Regions from separate parts of the Arthrobacter sp. ZBG10 genome, predicted to be linked through region 3. Evidence: riboswitches for the same ligand, from Rfam matches in the RefSeq annotation. Region 3 holds a riboswitch; each other region holds the start of a gene.
The links. A riboswitch is a leader RNA that binds a small molecule or an ion and turns the genes downstream of it on or off. The one in region 3 is predicted to bind thiamine pyrophosphate.

Region 1 (7,251 bases), on a different contig from region 3:
GCGGACCCAGGACAGGATGCCGCCGTCAAGGTGGCTGACGCGCTGGTAACCGGCTTTCCGGGCCGCGGCCAGCACATTGGCGGACCTGGTCCCGGCCTTGCAGTGGAACACAATGTCCTTGTCCTGCGGAAGCTCGCCCCAGGCTTCCCCGGCCAGGATCCGGCCCTGCGGCACCAGTACCGCGCCCTCGATCCGGACAATGTCGTACTCACCGGATTCCCGCACGTCCACCAGCTCGAAGTCCCGGAGCCCGGCCTTCCGTGAGGCCAGCATGGAGGCCAGCTGGGTGGCGGTGACAGTGTGCTCGGTGTCCGTGGGAACGTCAGGGGTGATGCCGCAGAACGCGTCATAATCCACCAGTTCGGTGATGGGCTCCGCGGCCGGGTCCTTGGACACCCGGATTTCGCGCCAGCTGCCGCCCAGCGCGTCGAACAGCGCCACCCGGCCCAGCAGTGAACGCCCGACGCCGGTAATCAGCTTGACCGCTTCGGTCACCATCAGGGAGCCCACGGCTGCGCACAACATCCCGAAGACGCCGCCCTCGCCGCAGGAGGGCACTGACCCGGCGGGCGGGGCTTCGGGGTAGAGGTCCCGGTAAGTGGGTCCGTGCTTCTCCCAGAAGACGCTGACCTGGCCGTCGAAACGGAAAATGGACCCCCACACGTAGGGTTTGCCCAGGATGGCTGCGGCGTCGTTCACCAGGTAACGCGTGGTGAAGTTGTCCGCGCCGTCAAGGATGAGGTCGTAGCCGGCAAAAAGCTCCAGGGCGTTGGATGTATCCAGCCGGACGTTGTGGAGCCGGACGTCCACCAGTGGGTTCAGCTCCGCGATGGCGTCCCGGGCGGACTCGATCTTTGGCCGCCCCACGTCCGCCACACCATGGATGACCTGGCGCTGCAGGTTGCTGAGGTCCACGGCGTCATCATCAACGATGCCCAGGGTCCCCACCCCGGCAGCCGCCAGGTACAGCAGCGCGGGGGAACCGAGTCCGCCCGCGCCGATAACCAGCACTTTGGCATTTTTGAGCCTGCGCTGGCCCAGCGCGCCGATCTCCGGAATGATCAGGTGCCGCGAGTAGCGCTCCACCTCTTCAGCGCTGAGCCCTGCCGCGGGTTCCACCAGCGGTTCAAGGGTTTCTGCTGACACATTTGCGGTGAACATCGAAGCCATACTTCAATGTATGCCCCGGGATACCGCGCGGTCATATTACCCGGCAGTAAAGTGTCTATGTAACTGCAATGGAAGGAGGGACAACCGTGGTCCCTGATGCACGGGCTGATCACCCGAACGCCGAAGCTCCGCCCACCTCCCCGCGCCCTGCAGGCCAACGCTCCGCCCGGCTCCCCCGGGACGAGCGGCGCGCCCAACTCCTTTCAGCAGCGCAGGAAGTTTTTGTGGCCAACGGCTACCACGGCGCCGCCATGGACGAGATCGCCGAAACGGCCCATGTCAGCAAGCCGGTGCTGTACCAGCACTTCCCCTCCAAACGGGAGCTGTACCTGGCTCTCCTGGACAGCCACCTGACCTCCCTCACCGCGTTGATGATGGGTGCCTTGAACTCCACCACCGACAACGACGAGCGTGTCCAGGCGGTGATGCGTGCCTACTTCCAGTTCATCGCCAGCGATGACCAGGCCCACCGGCTGGTTTTCGAATCGGACCTGATCAACGATCCGGACGTCAGTTCCCGGCTGGAAACCTTTAACAGGACCTTTGCCGACGCCATCGCGCACGTCATCGCCGAGGACACCAAGCTTCCGCACCTGGAAGCTGAGCTCCTGGGCCGCGGCCTCGCCGGAATGGCGCAGGTCAGCGCCCGGTACTGGCTTGAAACGGACGGAAACCTGGACCTCAATGTGGCCAGCGACCTGATCTACCGTTTAGCTTGGCGCGGAATCTCTCGCTTCCCCAAAGAGTCCTAGACTACAAAGGAGACATCAGCAACGAACTTTGACTGGCTGGGAGGCCCCCGTGGAAATTAAGATCGGCATTCAGAATGTTGGCCGCGAAATTGTGCTGGAATCCACGCAGGACGCGGATTCGGTGGCCAAGGTTGTGGAAGAGGCCATCACCAAAGGCACCGAGTTGCGCCTGAAGGATGAAAAGGGCCGTCTGGTCATTGTTCCCGGCAAGGCCCTCGCGTACGTGGAAATCGGTGCCGAAGAAGCCCGCCGGGTCGGTTTCGGCCAGTTCTGACGCGCTGCCTGCAAGGTAATAAAGGAGCCCCATGCTTTCGCTGACCATCGTTGTCCTGGCCGCCGTCGCGGTGGGGTTAATCGTGTGGGCCAATGACAAACGCCATGCCAAGTACGGGGCAGGCCTGCCCGCCGGCGTTTCGGTAAGCGTCGCGGCCCTTGCCTGGCTCATCCTGATGGCTGCGGGCTTCGGGTACCGTCCCGGCCTGACCTGGCTGCCGTGGGTCCTGCCCATCGTGCTGGGGGCTGCCGCCGCCGTGGCCGCCGCCGTTTACCTGGGCGCTACCCGGGCCCGGCAGGACACCGATAGGCTCACCGCGGTGCTGCGGCGCTGACGCCAAGCCAAAGTCCTGTGGCCACCACCCGTTGAGGTGGTGGCCACAGGACTTTAAGGGCGTCCGACGGCGGCAGCCGGCTTAGAGGAATTCGGCCCGGCCGGCCATGGCTGAGGAAGCCAACGCATGTTCCCGGCGCGGGATCCGGCCGGCCGCTGCGGCCATCCTGCCGGCTTTGACAGCGTGTTTGAAGGCCTCCCCCATCAGGACCGGGTTCTGGGCGCGGGTCACGGCCGTGGCCAGCAGCACGGCATCGCAGCCCAGCTCCATGGCCAGGGCAGCATCGGATGCCGTCCCGATTCCGGCGTCCAGCACCACCGGCACCGAGGCGCGGGAAACAATCAGTTCGATGTTGTGGGGGTTGAGGATGCCCAGGCCGGTGCCGATCGGTGAGCCCAGCGGCATCACCGCGGCGGCTCCGAGGTTCTCCAGCCGCAGGGCCAGGACGGGGTCATCGTTGGTGTAGGCAAACACCTTGAAGCCGCGGTTAACCAGCTGTTCCGTGGCATCCACCAGTTCCACGGCGTCCGGCAGCAGCGTGTGTTCGTCGGCGATGACTTCGAGTTTCACCCAGTCCGTCTCCAGTGCTTCGCGGGCCAGTTCGGCGGTCAGGACGGCGTCGCGGGCGGTGAAACAGCCGGCGGTGTTGGGCAGGACCCGGATGCCGTGGTCCACCAGCAGCTGGAACAGCGAGCCGGTTTCTGCCGTGGAGTACCGGCGCATGGCCACGGTGGTCAGGGCCGTCCCGGAAGCGATCAGGGCGGCTCCGAGCCCGTCGAGGCTGGGGGCGCCGCCGGTGCCCATAATGAGCCGCGAGGCCAGGGCGACGCCGTCAATGACCAGGTCGTCGCTGCCTGTGCCACCGGCCTGGTTCAGCTGTTCGGTGTTGGTGTTGGTCATGGCCCTAACCGCCCTGGACTGCCGTGACGAGTTCAACGTCGTCGCCGTCCGCGAGCGCCGTGGCGGACCATTGGCTGCGCGGCACCACCTGGGCGTTCTGCGCCACCGCCACCCCCAGCCGTGCGCCGTCGGCGGCCTGCCCATTGGCTGCGAGGACGCGGCCGGTGACCTGGCTGACCAGCATGCTGATGGACGCGCTGTCCACCACCGCATGTGGAGTTCCGTTCAGGGTGATGTTCATGCTGTCTCCTTGATGGTGCGGGGAAGGTGAGGGGCAAAACCGGAGAACCGGGCGGGGTTGAAGGGTGCCCAACGGGGATCAGCGTGACCGTCCATCAGGTCGCGGCAGATGGCTGCGGCTGCGGGGGCCAGGAGGATGCCGTGGCGGAAGAAGCCGGTGGCAATGATCAGGCCCGGCACGTGCGCGGCCATCCCGAAGCCCGTGTCCGCACCGGTGCCGTCCGGTGCAGGCACCCGGCCCAGGAGGGGAGCGTTGTCCGGAGTGCCGGGCCGTGCCCGGGCGGTGCTCTCCAGCAGCTCGAGCTCGGCAACGGCAGGCACCAGGGCCTGGGCGTCCCGCAGAAGCTGATATACCCCACCCGCAGAGACCGCGGTGGGGCCGGCCAGGGCATCCTCGCGCTGGGTGGCGCCGATCACCACCGTGCCGTCCTGCCGCGGCACGATGTAGACGGGGACGCCGTGGACCAGGCCGCGGACGGTGGAGCCCAGCAGTGGGCGCAGGTGCTGTGGCACGGCGAGCCGCAGGATGTCGCCGTGTACCGGCCGCAACGGCAGGCTCAGGCCGGGGGGAAAGCCACCCAGTGCTGCCGCCTGCAGCCCGTTGGCCACCACGGTTTCGGCCGCCCGGACCGTCCCGCCACCGGCGAGCTGCACACCTGCGACGGCACCGTCTTCCCACAGCAGGCCGCTGGCCTTGGCCGCTACCGCAAACGGATCGCCGGCGAGCGCACGCCGCATGCTGGCCAGCAGAAGCCGCGGATCCACCTGGTGGTCTGCCGGAGTATCGAAGGCGCAGGCGATGGCGGGGCCCAGCAATGGCTCCCGGCGGCGGGCCTCCCGGATGGTGAGCGGTTCCACGGTCAAGCCGTTCGCCTGCTGCACAGCGCGCAGGTCCATCAACGCCCGGCGGTCGGCGGCGTCGGCGCCTACGGCAAGGGTCGGCGTCGTGAGGTATCCGGGGTCCCCGCCGGTGACGGCGAGATCCGCGGCGAAACCGGGCCAGAGGGCGGCGGCCGCAAGCATCAACTCCAGGAGGTCCTCTTCCTGGTAATGCAGCTCGCTTACCGGCGCCAGCATTCCGGCGGCGGCCCAGCTGGCACCGGCGCCCGGCGCGTCATCGATCAGGAGCACGGACCGGCCGGAGCGGTATGCCTCCCAGGCGATGCTGTGGCCAACCACGCCGCCGCCAATCACTGCAACGTCGGCTTCCAACGCGCCGTGCGGGCGGTCACCGGGGGTAGCAGGCAGGGCGCCCATGTGTCTCCTTCCCTACGCCGGCATTACCCGGATCAGGTCAAGCGGTCGGCTCTGACGCCCTCTCAGCCCGGCGCTTTGTGACAGCTGCCGCGGGCTCCCGCAGTACCCGCCCAGTCTAGAGGAACTAGGCTGGCAGCCATGAATGTGACCCACTCCCCTGCCACCGCTGATCCCCTGGCCACCGCTCCCGGCGCGGCCGCGCTCCACGCAGCACGGCTGTACCTGTGCACCGATGCCCGGAAGGACCGCGGCGACTTTGCCCGCTTCGTCGACGCGGCGTTTGCCGGTGGGGTGGACATCATCCAGCTTCGCGACAAAAGCATCGAGGCGGCCGAAGAGCTGGAGCTCCTGGCCGTGCTGAAGGAAGCCGCAGTCCGGCATGGCCGGCTCTGGGCTGTCAACGACAGGGCCGACGTCGCAGTACTGTCCGGCGCCCCGGTTTTCCATATCGGCCAGAAGGACCTGCCGCTGCCCGCCGCCCGCACCCTGCTCAACGGCAACGCCGCCATCGGCTTGTCCAGCCACACCCCGGACCAGGTGGACGCGGCCCTCACGGCAGCCGCGGGACCTGCGGCGCTGGACTACTTCTGCGTGGGGCCCGTCTGGGCCACGCCCACCAAACCCGGCCGGGCCGCCGTCGGACTCGACTTGGTGCGCTACGCCGCGGCCGCAGCCGGCGACGACGTTCCCTGGTTCGCGATCGGCGGCGTGGACCACGGCAACATCGGTGAGCTGGTGGCCGCCGGGGCCCGCCGGGTGGTGGTGGTCCGCGCCATCACCGATGCCCCGGATCCCGCAGCAGCCGCGGCTTCCCTGCGCAGCGCGTTGGAATCCGCGGACGCGTAGCGGCAGCATCCCTGCCCGTTCGGAAAAAACCGGGCTACGCTGGGCAACGTGCCACATCACCGGCTTGCACCCCAGGTCCACGACCACAACAACGCGCTCGAAGCCGCCCTCAGTGAGCTTCGGGTCGAGCTGGAGCTGCCCGGCAAATATCCGGCTGATGCCGTCCACGATGCCGAGGCCGCCGTGGCGGCCCTGCAGCTGCCGGGCGAGGACCTGACCGGCATTGAATTCGTCACCATTGACCCGGCGTCCTCCACTGACCTGGACCAGGCGGTCTTTATGGAGCGCGACGGCGACGGGTACCACGTGCTGTATGCCATCGCCGATGTGCCCGCTTTCGTCGCCCCCGGCGGGCCCCTGGACGCCGAGACCTGGCGCCGCGGCCAGACCTTTTACGCCCCCAACGGGCGGATCCCGCTGCACCCCGAGGTGATCAGTGAAGCGGCCGGCAGCCTGCTGCCGGACCAGGAGTGCCCGGCGTTTGTCTGGGACTTCCGGCTGGACGCCCGCGCAGGGGTCACGTCCGTGACCGTACGGCGTGCACGGGTCCGCAGCCGGGAGAAACTCAGCTACAAGGGCGCGCAGGCGGACCTGGATGCCGGCACAGCGGGCCCGGTGCTGGAGCTGCTCAAGGAAGTGGGACTAAAACGGGTGGAGCTGGAGCGGCTCCGCGGCGGCGCCAGCCTGAACATGCCCGAGCAGGAGATTGTCCAGCTGCCCGACGGCGGCTACCGGATTGCCGCCGCACCGCAACTGCCCGTGGAGGACTGGAACGCGCAGATCTCGCTGATGACCGGGATGGCCGCGGCGCAGCTGATGCTGGCCGGAAAGGTGGGAATCCTGCGCACCATGCCGGCCCCCGACGAGCGGTCGCTGCACCACTTCCGGCTGCAGACCGAGGCCCTCGGGAAACCATGGGACGGGACCGCCAGTTACGGCGAGTACCTGCGCACCCTGGACGCGGCCGAACCCCGCCAACTGGCCATCCTGCATTCGGCGGGCATGCTGTTCCGTGGTGCTGCATATACAGCCTTTGACGGGACCGTGCCGGAGAACGTTGTCCAGTCCGCCATCGGCGCCGCGTACGCCCACACCACTGCTCCCCTGCGCCGCCTGGTGGACCGTTTTGTGCTGGTGATCTGCGAGGCCCTGAGCAACGGCCGGGACGTCCCCGGCTGGGCGCGGGAGGCGCTGCCTTCCCTCCCCGAGGTCATGGCCGGCTCCGACCAGCTGGCATCCCGGATGGAACGCATGGCCCTGGACACCGTGGAGGCTGCACTGCTGGTCAACCATGTGGGGCAGGAATTCGACGCGGTAGTGATTGCCGGTTCGAAGCCGGCCAAGGACAACGGCAATGGAAACGGCGCCGGCAATGGGAAGAACGGGAACGGCGGATCAGGCACCATCCAGATCGCCGAGCCCGCAGTGACCGCCCGCTGCGCCGGAGAGCTGAAGTCCGGCACCAAGGTCCGGGTCCG
Region 2 (7,251 bases), on a different contig from region 3:
TCGAACTCGGCAATGACCATGCCGTTGGGCACAACCACCGACTTGTCCATGTCGGCGCCGAGCCGGGCAGCTTCGGTGATGGCACTCGGGTAAAGGTACGTGATGAGTCGTGCGCTGGGGTAGCAGAAACGGCCCATCTCGGTCCACCACGCCATCCACGCGCGCTGCTCTGCGGTCACGTCGAAAGTCCGGTAATCCTCCGCCGTGATGGACAAGGCCATGTTCCGGTCCAGCAGGGTGTTGACCGTGTCGCGGACGTAGAGGTTGTGCTCGGTCAGCAGGAATGACGTGTTGTGGTCCCTGGCCGCGGCCGCGCCGAGCAGCGAGGCGTAGCCGGTGGTATGGGCGTGGTAGACACTGGCCCGGGGCATCGTTTCGCCCAGCACCGCGTAGGCCAGGGAAAAGAAGTTGCGCAGGGTCCAGAAAGAGTTTGCCAGCGACAGGTTCAACTGGGGCATACGATCCTGCAGGGTCTGCATGAATTCCCTGGAACCGAGAAGGGCCCAGAGGGGGTACTGCCGGGTGCGTTCGTTCATCCCCTCGTCAATCAGCTCCCACAGGCCCTCGACGTCGCCGTGTTCCGAAAGTGCGTACAGGGCATCAAAGAACCTGTGCGAGAGCGCTTCGCGTTCCGGTGCCGTCATTCCCAGATCCCTCGATGCGACGCCCTGGAAGTCCTGCCGGTGCTCATCCATGCTGAGGAACACGGTGCGTACCCACCGGACGTTCGACGGCATGCCGTAGAGGTCCGTCAGCGGCGCGTCCGAGTCCCACGTGATGTGGATGATGCCGTAGCTGAGATCGGGGTTGTGGGTCACGATGTCGTGAACCACGGCGGAGACCCCGCCTTTGAGGAAGGGATAGGTGGACTCCATCACGATGGCAACATCCACGTCCTCATAAACGGGCTTGGCGGCTGTTGCCGGCTCGATGGCCGCCGCCGGAGACAAGGTCCGTGGCTTCTTCTTGCCGCTTCTCGCGATCGAGTACATGGTGTTCCCCTTAGCATTTTGGAAGTCAGTCGTGGCGTTGCTGGGTAAAACGGGTCCTTGCCGGGTGATGGGCTGGTTACCAGGTAGTGGCGTGGCGCCAGAAAAGCGTGTATTCCGGTTGGCTCCAGTGACGCTTGTAGAGCGTCCAGGCGATGCCGATGAGGACAAAGTCCACAGCGCCCAACAGCAGGTAGCCGCCGGCCGCACCGGTGAGTGGGCCCAGCAGTCCGCCGGCGGCGAAGGCAAGGACGCAGACCGCCAGGTGGACGGCTCCAATGATCTGGGGGGTGGTCTTCTCGCCGATGAAGTCCAGTTCGTAGCTGAGCAGTGTCAGGACCATAAAGGCCCAGGAAGCCAGGGTGGCGGCCACCGCCAGCAGGGACTGCTGCGGATCAACCCCGGACATCACCAGGGACACTGAAAGTGCCAGCAGCGCTGCGATGGCGCCCGTGAGCAACACGGAGCGGTCAACGACACGGCTCAACCGGCGCGAGCTCCCCTTCAAAGCGCTGATGGGAGCCGCTTCAATGTCCCGGTGCAGGCCGTTGAGGGCACTGTCCACGCCAGGCGCAAGGTGGACAAAGTAGTAGTTGTAGGCAACGACAGCGGGCAGCATCGCTGCGAACACGGCGACGACGTTGAAGTCGCCTTTGGTGACCAGGAAGAGTGCAAACTTGTCAGCCCAAAGCACGGCTCCCATGAGGAGTCCGCGGACAAGGTCGAGGCCGAACACCCGCGTGCCGAGCCGCTGGGTAAATCCCAGCTGCCGCAGGCCGGAGCGCATGGCCAGGAGCTGCGTTGCCGTGCCCACCAGGGGCGGAAGCCACCACACTGTGGGGGCGATAAAAAGCGCGGCGGCGTAACCGGACCACGCCGCTGCCCACAGGCCCCGGCGGTTTGCCACGTTGGCCAGTACCAGGGACTGCACAAAGAGAAGGTGCAGGACGCAGAGCACCACATAGTCGAGCATCACGGTGGCGGACCACCCTGAGGCCAACCACATGGGAACGGCGAATACGGCAACCAGCGGCAGTGACTGGACGAACATCATGGGCCAGTAACGGCAGAATTTCCGGGTGATGGCTTCGAGGTTCCGCTCGGCCATCAGATCGCCGAGGACCCGGTAGATGGGAAGGCATGCCGCCTGGGCCATCCAGGGCACGGTGATGGAGGATGCCAGCACCACGAGCGTCAGGGGCACCCCATCCACGTCAACGGCAGCCATTGTGGGGCTGACCAACGGGTAGACAACGTTGAGCAAAAGAACGGGTGAAAGGTACAGCAGGAGCGCAGAGCCCAACCTTTCAGTCGAGGCAACTGCCCCGCTGTTGGGACCGGCAATGCCTGGCTTGATGATCAGGGCGAGAGCCAGCAGGAACGGGACCGCTGCTGCGGCAAGAACGGGAAAACCGGCGGAGCCGGGAAAAAGCTGCACGGTTGCGGGCACAAGTGCGGACAGCGCCAGTCCCACCACAACGATCAACGACATCTGGCGGGTGTAGGAATCGTGAAATAAGGACTTCAAGATGATCTGGTTCTTTCCTCTGGATCAAGCCCCTGCCCTCGAGCTGCGGGCATGGAAAAGCCCACCGGTCTCTCTCGTCAGCGATTGAGGCGCGGCAGGCGCGATGGGCACTCATGTTGGTGTTGGGTCGGTTGTGCAGGAGAAGGGGAGTCGACGGCGGACTGGGGGGCCGGCCCGGTCTCAGAGGCAGGCTTCCGCCGCCGACTCCGGCTGGTACCGGCCCCACTTGGAAGGCCGGAAATCTACAAATCTAATTCCACGCAAAACTTCACGGAAAAACCCGAGTAGGCAGTACTCTATTTTTTTCCAATGCACTACTTGGTTTCTTGGCAGCGCCGCTGGAATGACCCAACCCAGCGGCCTCCGCTGGTAAACCATTGCGTCCGGTTCGGGCAACAAGAAACATTCAATCAACCACTCCTCAGAAACTACTTTGAGAAAGATCAAGATCTGATCAATGCTCGAAAAGATTCTCAGGAATTCCTCAGTATTATCCAAGGCCAGTTGCTGAGGACCTGTTCGCCCACGTCAGTAGCTGATGGCCTGCTGTTTGCCGCGCCGTGACGCTGTTCACAAATGGCCGACGCGCATTATCGTCGACCCCATTCACAACCCTGGGTAATGTGATGCGGATCGCACGCCGTAAGCTTTTGTCCGTATCAAATGCCGGCACCCTGCCGGGCCTGGAAATTGACGGAGAATATCATCAAAGATACCCCTGGAGTCCGCATCAAAAAGGGACCTGATCCCAAGGCTGGTGTTTGCCTGAATTTCCCACTGAGCCATCCGCGGGGTTGGCGGTGCCGAATCCACAGGTAATGCATAAAGCCCGGGCCGGCTGTGCGTGCCGGGACAGTTACTACATGGAAGGAAGCAGTTGTGGAGCGCGGTGTAGCAGTAGTGATCGAAGACGACAACGACGTAAGGGCTGCGCTTGCTGCGATTTTCCGGCAGGCAGGGTTCGCCGTGCACCAGGCGTCATCGGGTGCTGAAGGACTGGACCAGGTACGGACGCACAACCCTGACATCGTGACCCTTGACATCGGCCTGCCGGACTTTGATGGGCTTGAAGCGTCCCGGCGCATCAGGACCTTCAGTGACGCTTACGTGGTGATCATCAGTGGGCGTGCAGACGAGGCGGATGCGTTGCTTGGCTTTGAGGCGGGCGCTGACGATTACATCGTCAAACCCTTCCGTGCCCGGGAACTTCGGGCCCGCATCAAGGCGATGCTCCGCAGGCCGCGGGCCTCCAGCCCGGGTGGGGCGGGCAGCAGCCAAGGGGGCGCCGCTGCGGGTTCCGGTGACGGGACTTTCACGCGGGAGGCGACGTATGACAGTTTCGACTACGTCCACAAGGGCCTGGCTTTGCACGAGGGAACCCGGCAGGCTGCCGTGGACGGCGTACCCGTCGCCCTGACGCGGAGCCAGTTCGACATCCTCCTGGTGCTGATGAAAAAGCGGCGGACCATCCAGGCGAAGGCCGACCTGGTGCGCTACCTTCGCCATGACAGCTACGACGGCTCCTTTGTGGGCGCCACGGAGGAACGCGCGGTGGAGGTCCACGTCAGCAACCTCCGTAAACGTCTCGGGGAAAACCCCAGGAAGCCGCGGTGGGTGGAGACGGTGCACGGTGTGGGCTACCGCCTCACGCCGCCGGTGCCGCGCCGGCAGGGCAGGCAACAGGACTGAATGCTGAACCCGCCGCTTTTCAGCTGCCCTGGGCCGGGCTGAGGACTTCGCGCAGGGCTTCGACCACCAGGTTGTGGTCCTGGACCTGCGGGAGGCCGGACACCGTGACGGTGGCGACGGCCCCAACGCCGGCCACGTACAAGGGGAATGACCCGCCGTGGGCTGCGTAGCGGGACTGGTCGAACCAGGCGTTGTCCTCGATCCGGCCGCCGTTCCGCCGGCCCCGAAGGCCCACCAGCAGGGACGGCACCTCGTAGCGGGCCGCTGTGGCCTTCTTCGCCCGGATCCATTGCTCGTTGTCCGGAGTGGCGCCGGGAAGCGCCACGTGGAAGAGCACCTGCTCACTCCTGGAAATATCAATGGCAATGGGCAGGCTCCGCTCCTTTCCCAGCTCCACCAACAGCAACCCGAGGTTCAGGGCGTCATCCAGCGAAAAGCCGGGAAACTGCAGTTCCCTGGTCTCGGCTTCGATCCTGGCAATGAAGGCCTCCAGCGAACCCTCAGGCTGGGCATCGGCGGAGTCCGGATCGAAGTCGGTCACAAGCGGTGAATTGGCGGTCATGGCCCACAATCTACCCCGCCCAGGTGTAAACTGGGCAGGCCCAACAGGGCAGCTTTAACCAACCACTGAAACATTCAACGACAGGGGAGCGCAGCCGTCGGGCGTCACTGGCATTTGCCAGGATCCGCAGGTGGGCGCTGAGAGTGCGGACAGCCGCAGACCCTCGAACCTGATCCGGTTAGTACCGGCGCAAGGGAGTCGAGTTCTCGAAGTGCGCGGAAAATGGCGGCAGCAACCGCCACCCGTGTCCACTTTCCCCTCCTGTTACCCAGGAGGACCACCATGAGCACTGCAGCAATCAAGAAGACCACCAGCAGGTCCTGGCGCGTCGTGGACATCGTCGTCGCGGCCCTGATCGCGATCGCCGGCGGCATCATTTTCTGGGCCTGGTCCCAGGGTGCCGCGGCCGTTTCCGCGCCGATGAACGCCGTCTATCCGCCCCTGACCGGCCTCCTGGCCGGCGGCTGGATGATCCCGGCCGTCCTGGGCATGCTGATCATCCGGAAACCAGGTGCCGCGCTTTTCTGCGAAACCATCGCCGCGACGGGTGAGCTGTTTATGGGCTCGCAGTACGGCGCGTCGGTGCTGTTTTCCGGGTTCGTCCAGGGCCTGGGCGCCGAGATCATTTTCGCCATCTTCGTCTACCGGAAGTTCAACCTTCCTGTCTCCCTGCTGGCCGGCGCGGGTGCCGGACTCTTCTGCGGCCTGAACGATTCGTTCGCGCCGTGGGGCTGGAACATTGCCTATTCGGGCGGCGACAAACTCGCCTACATCGTCTTCACCGCCATCTCCGGCGCAGTCATCGCCGGCGCCCTCTCCTGGATCGCCACCCGCGGCCTGGCCAGGACCGGCGTGCTGGCTTCCTTCGCCTCCCGGAAGGCCGCATCGGAGCCTGCCTTCTCCTGATGCCTGCACCTTCCCAGCACGGCAGCCCGGCGGTCCGGCCCGCAGCGGTCAGTGCCCACGGGTGGGGCTGGCGCCATGCCGGCCGTACCAGGCCCGCCGTCCACGCCCTTGACCTGGATATCCGGCCCGGCGAGCGGGTCCTCCTTTTGGGCCCCTCCGGAGCCGGTAAGTCCACGCTGCTCCACGCCCTCGCAGGGGTGCTGGGGGATGCGGACGACGACGGCGAAGCGGCGGAGTCGGACGAGTCCGGTTCGCTGCTGGTGGACGGCGCCCCGCCCAGGTCCCGGCGCGGGCGCGCCGGCCTGATGCAGCAGGACCCGGAAACGCAGGTGGTCCTTTCCCGGGTGGGCGACGACGTTGCTTTCGGCGCCGAAAACCTTGCGGTGCCCCGCGACGACATCTGGACCCGTGTGCACGAGGCGCTGGCCGACGTCGGGCTTTCCCACCTTTCGCTGGACCACCCGACGTCGGCCCTCTCCGGCGGGCAGAAGCAGCGCCTGGCGCTGGCGGGAATCCTTGCCATGCGGCCCGGCCTGATCCTGCTGGATGAGCCAACGGCGAACCTGGACCCGGCCGGGGTGCTGGAGGTCCGCGACGCCGTGGCCAGGTGCCTCGACAAAACGGGGGCCACCCTGGTGGTGGTGGAGCACCGCGTGGGCGTGTGGAAGGACCTGGTGGACCGGATTGTGGTGCTCCAACCGGGATCAGCGTCGGACCCGGCCGTGCTCCTGGACGGGCCACCGGATACCGTGCTGGAAGGCGCCAGGGAGATGCTGAAAACCGCCGGTGTCTGGGTCCCGGGGTATGCCCCCGCCACGCGCCACCGCACGGCGGGATCCCCGGCCGACGGCGACCTGCTCCTGGCCGCGGACAATCTGGCGGTGTCCCGTGAACGGCCCCGCCGCAGCAGGTTCCGCAAAATTCCGCCGGTTCCCGTCCAGGAAGGGATCGCCGCGCAGGTAATTTCCGGGCAGGCGCTGGCCATCACGGGTCCCAACGGTGCCGGAAAATCCACCTTCGCCCTGACGCTGGGCGGATTACTGGCTCCGGTGACCGGGACCGTCGAGGCCGCTGCCACTCTTGGCCAGGGCGCCGGACCGGATCCCTACCGCTGGAAGGCCGAGCAGTTAATCGAGCGGATCGGCACGGTGTTCCAGGAGCCTGAACATCAGTTCGTCACCGGCCGGGTGCTGGACGAACTGCAGTTCGGTCCCAGACACTTGGGCCATGGCGCGGAACGGGTGGATGAGCTGCTGGAAAGGCTTCGGCTGACCGGTTTGGTGGACGCGAATCCCTACACACTCTCAGGTGGCGAGAAGCGGCGGCTTTCCGTGGCCACCGTCCTGGCCGCGAGTCCCAGGGTCCTGATCCTGGACGAGCCCACGTTCGGGCAGGACGCCAACACCTGGGCCGAGCTGGCATCGTTCCTCAACGAACTCCTGGACACCGGCACCGCCGTGGTCTCGGTGACGCATGATGCCGAATTCACTGCCGCCCTGGGCGGGGCCGAGCTGCGACTGTCAGCTCCGGAGCGGGTGGCGCCATGAGGCAGGAGCTGAACCTTTCCGGCGGAACCG
Region 3 (7,251 bases):
CGCCCCGGGTTCCGACACGCCGGCCGCAGCGGAAACCAAGGCTCCGGTCCGCCGGACCCGCGCCCGCAAGAAGCCCGAGGCAGCCGAGCCGCTGCCGGCCTTCGCCGAGGACGCCGCCCCGCTGGCAGACATCCCCGCAGCCGCCGCAGCTGAGCCGGCGCCTGCCGCGACGGAGGCGGAACCGGAAACCAAGCCGGTGCGCCGCCGCCGGGTAGCCACCCGGAAGACTTCCGCACCAGCCACCGAGCCGGCCGCGCCGGCCCCGGCCACCGAATCCGTCGCCCCGCCGGCAGCAGCCCCGGCCATCGCGGAGCCGGTTGTGGCGGAGCCCGTCCTTGCGGAGCCCACCCTCGAGGCTCCCGAGGTCACCGAAGAAGCCCTGAACGCGCACGTCTCGGCCGGGCCGGTTCCGGCAGCCGACGCACAGGCTCCCGACGAAACGCCCCTCAGCACCCCTCTCGAAGCCCCCGCTGCGCAGGGCTCCGACGATTCCGCCACGGCCTCGCTGTCCGCCTTCGGTTCCCTGTTTATGGAGCCCGGCGCCGGTTCCTCCGTTCTTTTCCAGGCCCCGGACCTCACCACGGTGGTGCGCCCCGCTGCTGCCGTTGAAGAGCCGGATGAGGACGACGCCGAGGACGGCGACCAGGACGATTCCGCCAGCCGCCGCCGGCGCCGCAGCCGCGGCCGCCGGGGACGCAGCCGCCTGGACCGCGACGCCACCGACACCGGCGACGGTGACGATGCCGGCTCCGATGAGCAGGACGAAGACGATTCCGACGCGGCCGGCCAGCTGGACGACGGCGTGACCTCCCGCCGTCGCCGGCGCCGCCGCCGCGGCGACCAGGACCTGGAACTGACCGGAGGCGGCGATGACGACCCGCCCAACACGGTGACCCGCGTCCGCGCCCCCCGTGCAGCCAGCGAGCCCGTGGTCAACAACCGGGTGACGAGCGTTAAGGGCTCCACCCGCCTGGAGGCCAAGAAGCAGCGCCGCCGCGAATCCCGCGACACCGGCCGCCGCCGTACCGTGATCACGGAGGCTGAGTTCCTGGCCCGCCGTGAATCGGTGGACCGTCAGATGATCGTCCGCCAGCGCGACGACAGAATCCAGATCGCGGTCCTCGAGGACGGTGTCCTGGCCGAGCACTTTGTGTCCAAGACCCAGCAGGATTCCCTGATCGGCAACGTCTACCTGGGCAAGGTCCAGAACGTCCTGCCCTCCATGGAAGCCGCTTTTGTGGACATCGGCCGCGGCCGCAATGCCGTCCTGTACGCCGGCGAGGTCAACTGGGACGCCGTCAACCTTGAAGGCAAGCAGCGCCGCATCGAGAACGCCCTCAAGTCCGGCGACACCGTCCTGGTCCAGGTGACCAAGGACCCCGTGGGCCACAAGGGTGCCCGCCTCACCAGCCAGATCTCCCTGCCGGGCCGTTACCTGGTGTACGTGCCCGGCGGTTCCATGACCGGTATCTCCCGCAAGCTGCCCGACGTCGAACGCAACCGCCTCAAGCGGATCCTTAAGGACCGACTGCCGGAGCACGCCGGTGTCATCGTCCGCACCGCAGCCGAAGGTGCCTCCGAGGAGGAGCTGACGCACGACATCAACCGGCTGCGCGCCCAGTGGGAAGGCATCGAAAGCCAGTCCACCTCCACCAAGATCCTCGCCCCGGAACTGCTGTACGGCGAACCGGACCTCACCATCAAGGTGGTCCGCGACGTTTTCAACGAGGACTTCTCCAAGCTGATCGTCTCCGGCGAGGAAGCCTGGGACACCATCGAGGCGTACGTGACCTACGTTGCCCCGGACCTGGTGGGCCGGTTGGAAAAGTGGACCAAGGACCAGGACATCTTCGCTGCCTGGCGCATCGACGAGCAGATCCACAAGGCCCTGGAGCGCAAGGTTTTCCTGCCCTCCGGCGGTTCCCTGGTGATCGACCGCACCGAAGCCATGACCGTGGTGGACGTCAACACCGGCAAGTTCACCGGCAGCGGCGGCAACCTCGAAGAGACCGTCACGAAGAACAACCTGGAAGCTGCCGAGGAAGTGGTCCGCCAGCTCCGGCTCCGTGACATCGGCGGCATCATCGTCATCGACTTCATCGACATGGTCCTGGAATCCAACCGTGACCTGGTGCTGCGCCGCATGGTGGAATGCCTGGGCCGGGACCGGACCAAGCACCAAGTGGCCGAAGTGACCTCGCTGGGCCTGGTCCAGATGACCCGCAAACGCATGGGCACCGGGCTCCTGGAAGTCTTCGGCGAGCAGTGCGAGGCCTGCGCCGGGCGCGGTGTGGTCACCCACGACGACCCGGTGGAGCACCGCCGCGCCACGATTGTGGCAGCCGAGCACCACGTCCAGCGCGCCGACACCCGGCAGGAACACCGTCCCAACGATTTCCGCAGCCCGGAGCCCCGCCCCGAACGCGTTGACAACAACCAGCAGGGCACACGCCCGGAGCGCAAGCGCCGCCGCGGCCGTGGCGGCCAGCAACCCGAGCTGGCGCCGGCAGCCCCGGTCCAGGCGCACACCGTGCACCCGGAACCCGTGGACCCGGAGCGGCACGCCAAGGCTGAAGCCACCCGGCTGGCCCTGGCGAACATCGCAGCAGCCGCGCACGCCGCGCACCTGCACGACGACGAAATCGCCGCCGCCAGGCAGGTACCTGCCACGCCCGTGGACGCCGGTTCGCACGACGCCGACGCTCCCGCACGCCCCGGGGCGGTGCTGACCTTCGGGGGAGAGGAAGTTGTCCTTCCGTTTGTTGAGCACGCCGGTGACCAGCAGTCGCAGCCGGCGCTCACGCTGGACCGCCTGGCCGAAGCCTTCGCGCACCTCGGCGAACCGGTGACGGCACCTGCAGCTGCTCCCGCAGCGGTAGCACCCGTTGCAGCTGCGCCGGATGCAGTCCCCGTTGCTGCGCCCGCCGCAGCCCCGGAAAAGGACTACTCGGACCACACGCTGGAGCAGTCAACGCAGCGCCGGCCGCGCCGCAACCGCAGTGCCAGCCGTGCCCAGGGCGCAGCCAACGAAACCTCGGTGCAGCAGCACCAGAGTGCGCCGTCGGCTACCCCTGCGCACACCCATTCCGCAAAGGCGCCGGAGCCCGCGGCGGCTGCCGCCGCCAAGGCACCGGCCGCTGCACCCATCATCCTGGGTGTGGGCGTTCCGGCGTCGGAGCTCTAGGCACCAGGGGCACTGCCCCACCTGCATCGGAGGCCGGGAACCGCACATCAGTGCCGGTTCCGGGCCTCCGGCGTTTTAAGACAGGCAGCGACTTTCCCGCACCGGTGGTGGAACAGCTAGGCTGGGGACCGACACGGGGTGCCGCGCACAGGGCCGGCTGAGATCCACACCCGTTGAACCTGTCCGGTTAGCACCGGCGAAGGGATGTCTCTTGTCTTCGACCCTTACTGCGCCTGGCGCAGCCACACCTGATGCTGCCACCACGCCTGCTGCGGACACCTCGGAAGCCATTCGCCGGGACATTCCCCGGGTGCTCTCCATCGCCGGTTCCGACCCGTCCGGTGGGGCAGGGGTGCAGGCGGACCTTAAAAGCATCGCCGCGCACGGTGGCTATGGAATGGCCGCCATTACGGCCCTCACGGCGCAAAACACCCTGGGGGTGCAGGCTGTCCACATCCCGCCGGCGGACCTCCTGGCCCGGCAGCTTGAAGCTGTCAGCTCGGACATCACCATCGACGCCGTCAAAATCGGCATGCTGGGCGATGCTGACTCCATCCGCACCGTCCGCACCTGGCTCGAGGAGGTGCGGCCCGCCGTTGTGGTCCTTGATCCCGTTATGGTGGCCACCAGCGGCGACAGGCTGCTGCAGGCTCCGGCGGAGACAGCGCTGCGGGAACTGCTGCCGCTGGCGCACCTGATCACCCCCAACCTGGCCGAACTTGCTGTCCTGGTGGACGGCGACGTCCAACAGACCTGGGCGGGGGCACTGGACCAGGGAAGGCTCCTGGCCCTCGCCACCGGGGCCACCATCCTGGTCAAAGGCGGCCACCTGCAGGGCCCGGGCTGCCCTGACGCGCTGGTGAACACGGCGGGCCTGCTTGGCCCCGAGGTGGTGGAAGTGCCGGGCGCGAGGGTGGATACCCGGAACAGCCACGGCACCGGGTGCTCGCTGTCCTCTGCCATGGCCACGGTGCAGGCGCGGCTGGGGGACTGGGAAGCCGCGCTGCGCGAAGTGAAGCCGTGGCTGGCCGGTGCCCTTTCGGCGTCGGACCGGCTGGGTGTCGGCGCCGGCAACGGACCGGTCCACCACTTCCACCACCTCACGGCCGTCCCGGCGCCCGGCCGGTTCGAGGCGCTGCTGTGGAAGGAAGCTGCCGCGGACCTGGCAGCCATCTACGAACTGCCGTTCATCCAGGGTCTGGTCTCCGGCACGCTCCCGGAGCGTGAGTTCGCTTACTACCTCTCCCAGGATGCCCTGTACCTTAACGGCTACTCGCGGGTCCTGGCCCGCGCCAGCGCCTTGGCACCCACCGAAGCCGAACAGCTGTTCTGGGCGGGCTCCGCGCAGCAATGCCTTGAGGTCGAGTCGGAGCTGCACCGGACCTGGCTGGCGTCGCGGACCACCCAGCCGGACCTTGGCCCCGTCACCAAGTCCTACGTCGACCACCTGGCCGCGGCCTCGGCGTCGGGCGGTTACGCGGTGCTGGCCGCCGCGGTCCTGCCGTGCTTCTGGCTCTACGCGGAAGTCGGCCGGACGCTCCATGCACAGTTCGTCGCGGCGGGGGAGCCGGCGGGGCACCCCTACGCGGCCTGGCTGCGGACGTACGCCGACGAGGACTTTGCTGCGGCAACCAGGCGGGCGGTCGGCATTGTTGATGAAGCCGCCCGCAACTCCTCCGAAGCCGGGCGGGCAGCCATGGTGGACGCCTTCCGGCACTCCTGCCGGCTTGAAGTGGAATTCTTCGACGCGCCGCGGCTGCACTCCTGAACGCGGGCCGGCTCCGGTACCGGTACTATGGTGGGGCACGGTACCGCGCCGGTACATGCCTGTGGTTGCTATCACAGGCGACCCGCCGCTGCCAGCCTCATTTGCAGCCGACGACGGAATTAGCGTATTCTTGATCTTCGGTGCTTACGCCAACACTTGGGTTATGACCCCACGGCGTTGAGGCACAGCGAGAAACCAGCCATTTACGAGTTGGATTCCGCACGCAAATTTAGTAATAAACGTCGAGAGAAGTGAGTTCCCAAGTGGTGTACGCGATTGTCCGCGCAGGCGGCCGGCAAGAGAAGGTTTCCGTTGGAGACTTCGTTACCCTGAACCGCGTCGCCGGTGGAGCTGGCAGCACCATTGAGCTGCCCGCGCTGCTCCTGGTGGATGGTGACAAGATCACCACCGCTGCTGCTGACCTGGCCAAGGTGACCGTAACGGCTGAGATCCTTCAGGACCTCCGTGGTCCGAAGATTGTCATCCAGAAGTTCAAGAACAAGACCGGGTACAAGAAGCGCCAGGGTCACCGTCAGGAACTGACCAAGGTCAAGATCACTGGCATCAAGTAACCACCCGGTTACCGTTTCGGTTTTTCAGCAGATTCCCCAGAATTTAGAGGCAGGCATTTCAGATGGCACATAAAAAGGGCGCGAGCTCCACTCGCAACGGCCGTGATTCAAACGCTCAGTACCTGGGCGTCAAGCGCTTCGGTGGCCAGGTTGTTTCGGCCGGCGAGATCATCGTCCGCCAGCGCGGCACCCACTTCCACCCGGGTGCCGGCGTAGGCCGCGGCGGCGACGACACCTTGTTCGCGCTGACCCCGGGAGCCGTTGAATTCGGCACCCGCCGCGGTCGTCGCGTCGTCAACATCGTTGCTGCTGCAGCTGCAGAGTAACACCAAGTTCTGAAGCGGTGGAGCGGGCCTGATGGTCCGCTCCACTGTTCTTTTAACCGCATTACAATCGTTTTGGCGCCCACAGGCTGCCAGGAAACAGCACTGAGGAGATCCACGTGGCCAGCTTTGTAGACCGGGTAGTACTGCACGTATCCGGCGGTACCGGCGGCCACGGGTGTGTTTCCGTCCACCGCGAGAAGTTCAAGCCCCTGGGCGGGCCCGACGGCGGCAACGGCGGCGACGGCGGCAACGTCATCCTCCGCGTCGACCACCAGACCACGACGCTGCTGGACTACCACCACGCACCGCACCGGCACGCCACCAACGGTGGACCCGGCATGGGCGACTGGCGCGGCGGCAAAAACGGCGAAACCCTGATCCTCCCCGTTCCCGACGGCACCGTGGTCAAGTCCAAGGACGGCACCGTCCTGGCCGACCTCGTTGGCGAAGGAACCGAATACGTTGCCGCCGCAGGCGGCCTGGGCGGCCTGGGCAACGCAGCCCTGTCCTCCCAGAAACGCCGCGCACCGGGCTTCGCCCTGCTCGGCATTGAAGGCGAATCCAGCGACGTTGTCCTGGAACTGAAATCCATTGCCGATATCGCCTTGGTGGGCTTCCCGTCCGCCGGCAAGTCCAGCCTCATCGCCGCGATGTCAGCCGCCCGGCCCAAGATCGCCGACTACCCGTTCACCACCCTGATCCCCAACCTCGGTGTGGTCCAGGCCGGCGAAGTCCGCTTCACCATCGCCGACGTTCCCGGCCTGATCGAAGGCGCGTCCGAAGGCAAGGGCCTTGGCCACCACTTCCTGCGCCACGTGGAGCGTTGCGCTGCCCTGGTGCACGTCCTGGACTGCGGCACCCTCGAATCGGACCGCGACCCGCTCTCCGACCTCGCCGTCATCGAAGCCGAGCTCGAAAAGTACGCTGTGGACATGAGCTACGCCGGCCAGGACGGCGAAGTTGTGCCCCTGAACCACCGTCCCCGGCTGGTGGCACTGAACAAGGTGGACCTCCCCGACGGCAAGGACATGGCCGAATTCGTCCGCCCCGAGCTGGAATCCCGCGGCTACCGCGTCTTCGAAATCTCCGCCACGAGCCACGAGGGCCTGCGCCAGCTGGGCTTCGCCATGGCTGAGATCGTCAAGGCCGCCCGCGACTCGCTGGCCGCTGCACCGCCCAAGGTGCAGCCGCCCGTGCTCCGCCCCCGGGCCGTCAACGAATCCGGCTTCAAGATCCGTCGGGAGGAAAAGGCCCTGGAGCCGCTGTTCCGCGTCATTGGCGACAAGCCGGTGCGCTGGGTCAAGCAGACCGACTTCACCAACGAAGAAGCCATCGGCTACCTCGCGGACCGGCTGGCCAAGCTGGGCGTCGAAACCGAACTGTTCAAGCAGGGCGCCAAGC

Region 1: it holds a riboswitch for thiamine pyrophosphate, as region 3 does, so the genes downstream of both, thiO (glycine oxidase ThiO) here and thiD (bifunctional hydroxymethylpyrimidine kinase/phosphomethylpyrimidine kinase) in region 3, are expected to answer to the same signal.
Region 2: it holds a riboswitch for thiamine pyrophosphate, as region 3 does, so the genes downstream of both, ACU18_RS13415 (ECF transporter S component) here and thiD (bifunctional hydroxymethylpyrimidine kinase/phosphomethylpyrimidine kinase) in region 3, are expected to answer to the same signal.

What each region holds. Positions count from the first base shown of each region.
Region 1 is NZ_LFQH01000047.1:135,584-142,834, reverse strand. Features, by position in the region: gene moeB (molybdopterin-synthase adenylyltransferase MoeB) at 1-1,170, opposite strand, end outside; gene ACU18_RS12350 (TetR/AcrR family transcriptional regulator) at 1,257-1,922, shown strand; gene ACU18_RS12345 (DUF3107 domain-containing protein) at 1,972-2,196, shown strand; gene ACU18_RS12340 (hypothetical protein) at 2,228-2,530, shown strand; gene ACU18_RS12335 (thiazole synthase) at 2,612-3,430, opposite strand; gene thiS (sulfur carrier protein ThiS) at 3,435-3,671, opposite strand; gene thiO (glycine oxidase ThiO) at 3,668-4,927, opposite strand; TPP riboswitch at 4,920-5,038, opposite strand; gene thiE (thiamine phosphate synthase) at 5,066-5,773, shown strand; gene ACU18_RS12315 (RNB domain-containing ribonuclease) at 5,822-7,251, shown strand, end outside.
Region 2 is NZ_LFQH01000053.1:5,295-12,545, forward strand. Features, by position in the region: gene pelF (GT4 family glycosyltransferase PelF) at 1-992, opposite strand, end outside; gene ACU18_RS13400 (hypothetical protein) at 1,069-2,517, opposite strand; gene ACU18_RS13405 (response regulator transcription factor) at 3,397-4,206, shown strand; gene ACU18_RS13410 (heme-degrading domain-containing protein) at 4,226-4,768, opposite strand; TPP riboswitch at 4,841-4,982, shown strand; gene ACU18_RS13415 (ECF transporter S component) at 5,051-5,674, shown strand; gene ACU18_RS13420 (ABC transporter ATP-binding protein) at 5,674-7,221, shown strand; gene ACU18_RS13425 (energy-coupling factor transporter transmembrane component T family protein) at 7,218-7,251, shown strand, end outside.
Region 3 is NZ_LFQH01000059.1:6,299-13,549, reverse strand. Features, by position in the region: gene ACU18_RS14570 (Rne/Rng family ribonuclease) at 1-3,184, shown strand, start outside; TPP riboswitch at 3,309-3,406, shown strand; gene thiD (bifunctional hydroxymethylpyrimidine kinase/phosphomethylpyrimidine kinase) at 3,474-4,952, shown strand; gene rplU (50S ribosomal protein L21) at 5,216-5,524, shown strand; gene rpmA (50S ribosomal protein L27) at 5,587-5,850, shown strand; gene obgE (GTPase ObgE) at 5,967-7,251, shown strand, end outside.